Regions from separate parts of the Pseudarthrobacter sp. MDT1-40-2 genome, predicted to be linked through region 2. Evidence: riboswitches for the same ligand, from Rfam matches in the RefSeq annotation. Region 2 holds a riboswitch; the other holds the start of a gene.
The links. Region 2 has a riboswitch for S-adenosylmethionine ahead of AC50X5_RS02315 (aminotransferase class V-fold PLP-dependent enzyme). Riboswitches for the same ligand answer to the same signal wherever they lie in the genome.
Positions count from the first base shown of each region.

Region 1: linked by a shared signal. The riboswitch ahead of AC50X5_RS15765 (DUF1737 domain-containing protein) and the one ahead of AC50X5_RS02315 (aminotransferase class V-fold PLP-dependent enzyme) in region 2 are both predicted to bind S-adenosylmethionine.

Region 1 covers NZ_JBWZCL010000007.1:49,012-53,193, forward strand. Annotated here, with positions in the region: gene AC50X5_RS15750 (DUF3618 domain-containing protein) at 1-290, shown strand, start outside; gene AC50X5_RS15755 (MarR family winged helix-turn-helix transcriptional regulator) at 287-976, shown strand; gene AC50X5_RS15760 (DUF4383 domain-containing protein) at 913-1,371, shown strand; SAM riboswitch class IV at 1,578-1,692, shown strand; gene AC50X5_RS15765 (DUF1737 domain-containing protein) at 1,706-2,011, shown strand; gene AC50X5_RS15770 (rhodanese-like domain-containing protein) at 2,008-2,418, shown strand; gene AC50X5_RS15775 (O-succinylhomoserine sulfhydrylase) at 2,419-3,627, shown strand; gene AC50X5_RS15780 (glutamate--cysteine ligase 2) at 3,624-4,182, opposite strand, start outside.
Region 2 covers NZ_JBWZCL010000001.1:489,347-493,528, forward strand. Annotated here, with positions in the region: gene rsgA (ribosome small subunit-dependent GTPase A) at 1-666, shown strand, start outside; gene hisN (histidinol-phosphatase) at 722-1,534, shown strand; SAM riboswitch class IV at 1,638-1,751, shown strand; gene AC50X5_RS02315 (aminotransferase class V-fold PLP-dependent enzyme) at 1,786-3,162, shown strand; gene AC50X5_RS02320 (class I SAM-dependent methyltransferase) at 3,230-3,988, shown strand; gene AC50X5_RS02325 (metal-dependent transcriptional regulator) at 4,019-4,182, shown strand, end outside.

The sequences.
Region 1 (4,182 bases), on a different contig from region 2:
TGGTCGCCTTCGGCGCCGGGATGCTGATCTCTGCCCTGATCCCTGCCAGCCAGAAAGAGCGCGAAGCAGCGGACCAGCTCAAAACCGCTGCACAGCCCCTGACTGAAAAGGTCACTGACGTGGCCAGGGACATGGTTCAGGATCTGAAAGAGCCGGCCCAGGAAGCTATGGACAGGCTGAAGACCAGTGCTGCCGAGGGCGTGGAGAACGTCAAGGCCGAAAGCCAGGACGCTGCCGCTGACGTCAAACACCGCGCCGTCGACGCCAAGGACAACGTCCAGAACCCGTGAGCGGGCAGGACAGGATTCCGGAACAGCCCCGCAACCCCGCGGGGCTGTCCCCGGATCCGGAATCGCCTGTTCCCGCCGTTGGTCCGAGGCACATGAATGCGCCCCGCCCTTGGCCGGAGCAGTGGGCCACCCACCGGCTGGTGGGCATCGCAGCACGGCTCACCGAACGCAGGCTTAACCGCCAGCTTGCCCGCCTTAAGCTCACCAAAGGGGCGCTGGATGTCCTGGAGGCAGTGGCAGAACTTGAACCGGCCACTGCAACCGATATGGCAGAACTGCTCTGCGTGAGCCGGCAAAGCCTGGGCAAAGTCCTCCAGCGCCTTGAAGGGCTCGGGTTTCTTACCAGGGAACCTGCAGCAGACGGGCGAAGCGCCAACATTCGTCTTACCTCAGCAGGACGGGCTGTCCTCTCCACCGCTGAGAACCTGGTCCGGGAACTCTCTGAAACCGAAGGCCGATCGGAGATGGAGTTCCGCAGGCAACTCGAGCGACACATCACAAAACTCAGGAACACTGAGCACCAGCCTCTCCCCAGGGCCGGCATTCATGGGCGCAACCCGTCCCAGAGCAACGCGCAACCGCGCAACATCAACGCACACCTCAATGAAAACGGAGCACACCAATGGCTACAACGAACCGGACAACCGGGCCCAAGACCAACCTCCAAAAAGCAGCCCAGGCAGTAGGAGCGGTTTTCCTGCTGGTAGGAGTTCTCGGCTTCATCCCGGGCATCACCAGCAACTACGACCAGATGTCCTTTGCCGGGCACGATTCCCAGGCGCTTCTTCTGGGCATCTTCCAGGTGTCCGTACTGCACAACATCGTCCACCTCCTGTTTGGCGTCGCCGGGATCCTGCTGTCCCGCAACAACGCTCAGTCCCGCAGCTACCTGCTGTACGGCGGAGTCATCTACCTTGTCCTCTGGATCTACGGACTTCTCATCAACCTCGACACACCCGCCAACTTTGTGCCCTTCAACGGCGCTGACAACTGGCTGCACTTCTTCCTTGGTGTCGCAATGATCGCCCTGGCCATCCTGCTTTCGCGCAACACCACCCGCGCCGGAAACACTGCCCGGTAATACTCCCGGCTGCCGGGCTCCGAAGGTTGGAATGCCCACATAAGCCGCCCTAGCCGCGAGGGCCTGAGCCTGGTATTGCACCGGGGTCAGGCCCTCGTGGTTTTTGCCTTCCATGGGGAGCCCAGCCGGTCAACTCCCCCCACGGTTACGCAACATGACGACGTCCGGGCGGTCCGGCGCACGGCGGAGTGCTACGTTTTTTGGTGAGTAATGAGTACCGGTGCCAAGCCCTGACTGTCCGGTCGGCAACCCTCCCTTTCGCGGCGGGGTGCCTCAGGTGAATACTCGGCATATCGACCATTCGAGCTGCAAGCGCGAGAGAAGGAGATCCGTCATGTCTGACGTACCCGCCCCCGACCAGAATTCCGATCAAAAGGCTGAGGAAAAGCTCGCCTACCGGTTGATCACCGGCCCGGACGACCGCGCCTTCTGTGAACGCATTTCCGCCGCGCTGGCCGAAGGTTACGTATTGCATGGCAGCCCAGCGGCCACGTGGAACGGCGCCAGCGTGATCGTGGCCCAGGCTCTGCTGCTGCCGGTAGCGATCGCCAGCGCGGATGCCGCCGTCGCCACTGCCGTGGATCAGTTGAGCGCTGAGGACTTCAGCGAAGCGGACATTGCCGGCGGTGGCCACGCATGAACCACGCAGGCGATCTCACACCGCAGGAGGCGTGGGCCAAACTCGAAGCCGGCGCCGTCCTGGTGGATGTCCGAACGGAAGGCGAGTGGGCACACATCGGCATTCCGGACACCAAGTCCACGGAGAACGACCCCATTTTCATCCAGTGGACCTTCGCCGGCGGTATCCCCAATCCGGACTTCATCAGCGAACTGCAGCAGCTCGCCCCGGAGGACGCCGGCGTCGAACTTGTTTTCCTGTGCCGCTCCGGCGTCCGGTCGGCAGCAGCAGCCAGCGCCGCCGCGCAGGTCGGGTTCACGTCCTATAACGTCCTGGAAGGGTTCGAAGGCGAGCCTGACCGCTACGGCGAGCGCACGGTCAACGGCTGGAAGAACCGCGGGCTGCCCACCAACCTCGGAACGGCGTAAATGGCTTTCAATCAGGACGCGGCCGGCTGGAGCCCCGATACCCAGGCCGTGCGGGGCGGACTTGACCGCACGGGTTTCCAGGAAACCACCGAGCCGGTATTCCTCAACTCAGGTTTTGTCTACGAATCGGCGGCGGCGGCCGAACGGGCGTTCACCGGCGAGGACGAACGGTTCGTCTACTCGCGCTACGGCAACCCCTCCGTGGCCACCTTCCAGGAGCGCCTCCGGCTGCTCGAAGGCACCGAGGCATGCTTTGCGACGGCGTCGGGAATGTCCGCGGTGTTCACCGCCCTGGGTGCCCTGCTGGCTGCCGGGGACCGGGTTGTTGCGGCCCGCTCCCTTTTTGGCTCCTGCTTCGTGATCCTGAACGAAATCCTGCCGCGCTGGGGTGTAGAGACGGTATTCGTTGACGGACCGGACCTGGAGCAGTGGCGCCAGGCCCTGTCCGTACCCACCACCGCCGTTTTCTTCGAGTCTCCCTCCAATCCCATGCAGGAGATTGTGGACATCGCGGCGGTCAGCGAACTGGCGCATGCGGCGGGGGCCACAGTCGTCGTCGACAATGTTTTTGCCACGCCCCTGCTGCAGCGTTGCGGCGAATTGGGCGCGGACGTAGTGGTCTACTCCGGCACCAAGCACATTGACGGCCAGGGGCGCGTCATGGGCGGCGCCATCCTCGGGACCAAGGAATTCATTGACGGCCCGGTGAAGCAGCTGATGCGGCACACAGGCCCGTCGTTGTCCTCGTTCAACGCGTGGGTCCTCACCAAGGGCCTGGAAACCATGGCGCTGCGGGTCAACCATTCCTCCGCGACGGCGCTGCGCCTGGCCGAATGGCTGGAGCAGCAGCCGGCTGTCAGCTGGGTCAAGTACCCGCTCCTCAAGTCCCACCCGCAGCACCAGCTCGCGGCGCGACAGATGAAGGCCGGCGGAACGGTCCTCACCCTGGAGCTTTCGACGGCGGGCGGCCGCTCCGGCAAGGACGCCGCCTTTGCGCTGTTGGATGCCTTGAAGATCATCGACATCTCCAACAACCTGGGCGACGCGAAGTCGCTGATCACCCATCCGGCCACCACTACCCACCGGGCCATGGGCCCGGAAGGCCGGGCGGCAATCGGGCTGAGCGACGGCGTGGTGCGGCTCTCCGTGGGGCTGGAAGATCCCGAGGACCTGCTGGCTGACCTGGAGCAGGCACTCAAGCAGATCTAGATGGGCATTTTGGAGTAACTGCCCGGATTCGGCGGCTCGGGGGCGCGCCGGACGCGCAGCAGCTCCGGCGCAGTTTCCTCGTCAACGTCAAGGGTCTCCGCCTCCAGCATGGTAAGCCTCACGGCTTGCCGCACCACGGCCCCGAGCCCGGCGTCATCCGGATCGTCGCGTTCCAGTGCCCGGTCCCGTGCAGCGCGCTGCTCGGTGGAACCAGTCCCGCGCTTCAGGATGTCTTGGATACTGCGCCTTACCAGGCCAAGCTCACCTTGCTCCGCCAGGACCGGCTCTACATACTCCACCAGGGCATTGACGACGTCGCTTGCCGGGGCGGGACGGAAGGTTCCGAAATCCAGGAGATCGCCCTTGATTCCCACATTGCTTGCCTGCCAGGCAGCCATCCTCAGCAGCACGGTAGGCACAGGGAGCGGGTCTACGCCGTTCCGCCATTCCCGCACTGCGGTCTCCACGAGTGCACGGACCAGAACGGCGATCAGTGCGGCATCCGCGGAGCGCAGGCAGACGTCGGGCGCCCGCACCTCCACGGTGGGGTGGTTC
Region 2 (4,182 bases):
GCTGCCTACGACGCCGGAATCGACCCCCTTCTGCTGGTCACCAAAGCCGACGTCAAGGATCCTGCCGGGCTGCTCTCCAACTACGAGCACCTGGACTTTCCGGTGATCATCAGCCGCACAGCCGACACCGATGCCTCCGGAATCGATGCCCGGTCCGATGACGGGCTCTCAGCCAAACTGGACAAAAGGGCAGTTGCCGAACTCCGCGCCCATCTGGACGGCAAGGTCACGGTGATGCTGGGGCACTCCGGAGTCGGCAAATCCACCATGGTCAACGCCCTCACGGGCGCTGAGCGCGCCACCGGCGGCGTGAATGCGGTCACGGGCCGCGGACGCCATACATCGTCCTCGGCGTTGGCGCTAAAGCTCGCCGACGCCCCGCCCGGGAGCTGGATCATCGACACGCCTGGTATCCGATCCTTTGGGCTCGCCCACGTTGATCCGGATCGCATCCTGAGGGCATTCCCCGATCTTGAACCCGGCACGGAACGCTGTGGCCGCGGCTGCAAGCACACCGATGCGGCGGATTGTGGCCTGGACCCATATGTAGCGGCCGGAAGTGCTGGCCCGTCAGGTCCCGCGCGGCTGGCATCCCTACGCCGCCTGCTGGGCGTCGATCCACGTCTGGAGGGCCAGGAATCCAAGGAGCTGGGCAGCGTCGGCTGATGCCGCCGATCGCAATCTCCCCGGTTCGCCCGCATTTTGCCGGTAGCTTGTAACCATGATCCAACCCTCTTCGAGCTACAACGATGACCTGCGCCTTGCCCACGTACTGGCCGATTCGGTCGATGACCAGACGATGAGCCGGTTCAAGGCCCTGGACCTTAAGGTCGAGACCAAGCCGGACCTGACACCCGTTACGGATGCGGACAAAGCGGCTGAAGAAGCCATCCGGGGACAGCTTTCGCGCTCCCGGCCCCGTGACGCCGTACTGGGTGAGGAATTCGGCAGCAGCGGGCACGGCTCCCGGCGCTGGATCATTGATCCCATTGACGGGACGAAGAACTTTGTCCGTGGAGTCCCGGTCTGGGCCACGCTTATTGCCTTGATTGATGATGGCGAGCCGGTTGTGGGCCTTGTTAGTGCTCCGGCCCTGGGCAAGCGCTGGTGGGCCGCCAAGGGCGCCGGGGCATACATGGGCCGCTCCCTCGCTTCCGCAACGCGGTTGCGCGTCTCCAACGTTTCCACGCTCGCGGACGCCTCGCTGTCGTACTCGAGCCTGGGCGGCTGGAAGGAGCGGGGCAACCTGAACGAGTTCCTGGCACTGACCGAAGATGTCTGGAGGACGCGGGCCTTCGGTGACTTCTGGTCCTACTGCATGGTTGCCGAGGGCGCTGTGGACATCGCGTGCGAGCCCGAGCTCAATCTCTACGACATGGCCGCCCTCGTCCCGCTGGTCGTCGAGGCGGGTGGCCGGTTCACCTCTCTGGAGGGGGAGGACGGTCCGTTCGGCGGAAACGCGCTGGCCACCAACTCCATCCTCCACTCTGAAGTCCTCAAGCGCCTGAATCCCGACGTCGACGACCTCCTCTGAGGGCACTTGGCCCTCGTAAAATCCCGTAATAAACACAGTAATAAAGCGGTCAACGGCCAGCCGGGGTTTTTACCCGGCTGGCCGTTGTTCTAGTCTTCTTACAGGTCACGAGTGCCAGCGCTAAACCCCGGTTTGCTGGCCGGCAACCCTCCATTCGCGGTGGGGTGCCCCGGGTGACGACCGGGCCGGTCCGGAGCGGACACGGCAAGCGCGGATTCCCTGTAGCGGGCATCCTGAGTTTGTGAGGACCCATGACTGCTGTCACCTTTTCCCCCGTTAGCAACTCCCTGGCTGCGCGCCCGCTGGCCGCCGTCACCGGCGCCGAGATCCAGGCTCCGCTGATTCAGGGCGGTCACGTACGCTACGCCAACCTCGACTATGGCGCCTCTGCCCCCGCCTTGTCGGTGGTTTCGGCCTATCTGAACGAGATCCTGCCGTACTACGCGAGTGTCCACCGGGGTGCCGGCTATGCCTCGCAGATCAGCACCTCGGTCTACGAGAATGCCCGCAACATCGTCCGGGACTTCCTGGGCGGGCGGGCGGACGACACCGTCATTTTTACCCGGAACACTACTGACTCCCTGAACCTGCTGGCAGGCTGCCTGCCCGTCGTGGATGGTCGCACCGTAGGCGAAGTCCTGTACCTGGACATCGAGCACCATGCCAATCTCCTTCCCTGGCAGGGCGTTCCGCACCGCAGCGTGGTGGCCGGGCACACCATCGCCGGAACCATAGCAGCGCTTCGGCATGAACTGGCCCAAGGCGACGTCAGCCTTCTTGCCGTCACCGGTGCCTCCAACGTCACCGGCGAGATCCTGCCTATCGCCGAACTCGCTGCGCTGGCCCACGAATATGGTGCCAGGATCGTGGTGGACGCTGCTCAGCTGGCGCCGCACCGCCGGATCAACATTGAAACGTCCGACGTCGACTACCTTGCCTTCTCCGGCCACAAACTTTACGCACCGTTCGGTTCGGGCGTCCTGATCGGCCGGCCGGACTGGCTCGACGCCGGTACCCCCCACCTTGCCGGCGGCGGAGCAGTCAGCGAGGCCCGGCTCGATGGTGTCAGCTGGACCACGGGACCTGCCCGGCATGAGGGCGGCTCCCCCAACGTCCTGGGCGCTGCCACCCTTGCCCGCGCCACCCAGGTGTTGGCCGCCATAGATCCCGCCCTGGTGAGCTCGCATGAGGCTGCCATCCGGGAGCACCTGGTGCAGGGCCTGCAGGCGATCGACGGCGTCACCGTTCACCACATCTTCGAAGATTCCACTGACACAATTGGCGTCGTGAATTTCTCAGTGGAAGGCTACGACGCCGGACTGGTGGCTGCATACCTGTCCGCAGAGCACGGCGTTGGGCTGCGCGACGGCCGGTTCTGCGCCCATCCCCTGCTCAAGCGCCTTGGCCTTCCCTCGGGCTCGCTGAGGGCCAGCTTCGGCCTCGGCTCCCGGCTGGAGGACGCCGAACGCCTGGTTGCCGGTGTTGCTGCGCTCCGCAGCACGGGACTGGGCTGGGACTACGTGGTGGATTCGGGCCGATGGGTTCCCGCTAACGACTCGCGCACCTATCCGCACTGGGCACCCAACACCCCCGGCACGGCGGGAGCAGCGCCCTGCTCCGTCGGCTGAACTGCAGCACCGGCCTGCGGTAAATTCGTAGGACTGGCAGTTTAGTCAAGCACGAAGGAGACATCCGTTGGCACGGGGCGGACCCAAGCTGGAGCAAGGCCGACGCCGGGAACTTGGCCAAAGCTTCCAGGACGGCGGCGAGCACTACCACCGCGTCCGGCCCGGTTACCCGCCGGCGGCCGTTGACTGGTTGATTCCGGCGGCGGCGCGGGACGTCGTTGACATTGGCGCAGGAACCGGAAAATTCACGGCCCTACTGCTGGAACGGGGACTGCAGGTCACCGCCGTTGATCCTTCCGCCGACATGCTGGCCCAACTGCACCGGTCCTGCCCGGAAGCCCTGGCGTGCCTTGGACCGGCAGAGGCTACCGGACTGCCGGACCTGGCTTTCGACGTCGTGAGTGCGGCCCAGGCCTGGCACTGGGTGGATGCCCTGGCCGCAAGCACCGAGGCAGCACGCATCCTGCGGCCCGGGGGGACACTTGTCCTGATCTGGAACCAGCTGGATACCACTGTCCCCTGGGTCCATAGGCTTTCCCGCATCATGCACGCCGGCGACGTCCTCAAGCCGGATTTCCGGCCGGCCGTGGGCCGCGAGTTCCGCGGCCTTGAGGGCCGGCAGATCCGCTGGGAGGATGCCCTGACCACGCAGGACATCGTAGAGCTGACCAAGTCCCGGAGCTACTACCTCGCCGCTGCCGACGCCACCCGCGCCAAAGTCCTTGCCAACCTGGACTGGTACCTGCACGAACACCTGGGACATTCCCGCGACGACGTGCTGGCACTTCCCTATGTAACGCAGGCCTGGCGTGCCATCAAGGCCTGATGGCAGCCCCGGAAGAGTAGGCTTGATCCCGTGAAGCCCACCGCGCCGTCATCGTCCATCGAGGACTACGTCAAGGTTATCTACTCCTTTACCGAATGGCAGGACAAGCCCATCACATCCTCCCAGCTGGCACAGCGGCTGGGCGTAGCCAACTCCTCGGTTTCGGAGATGGTCCGCAAACTCAAGGACCAGGG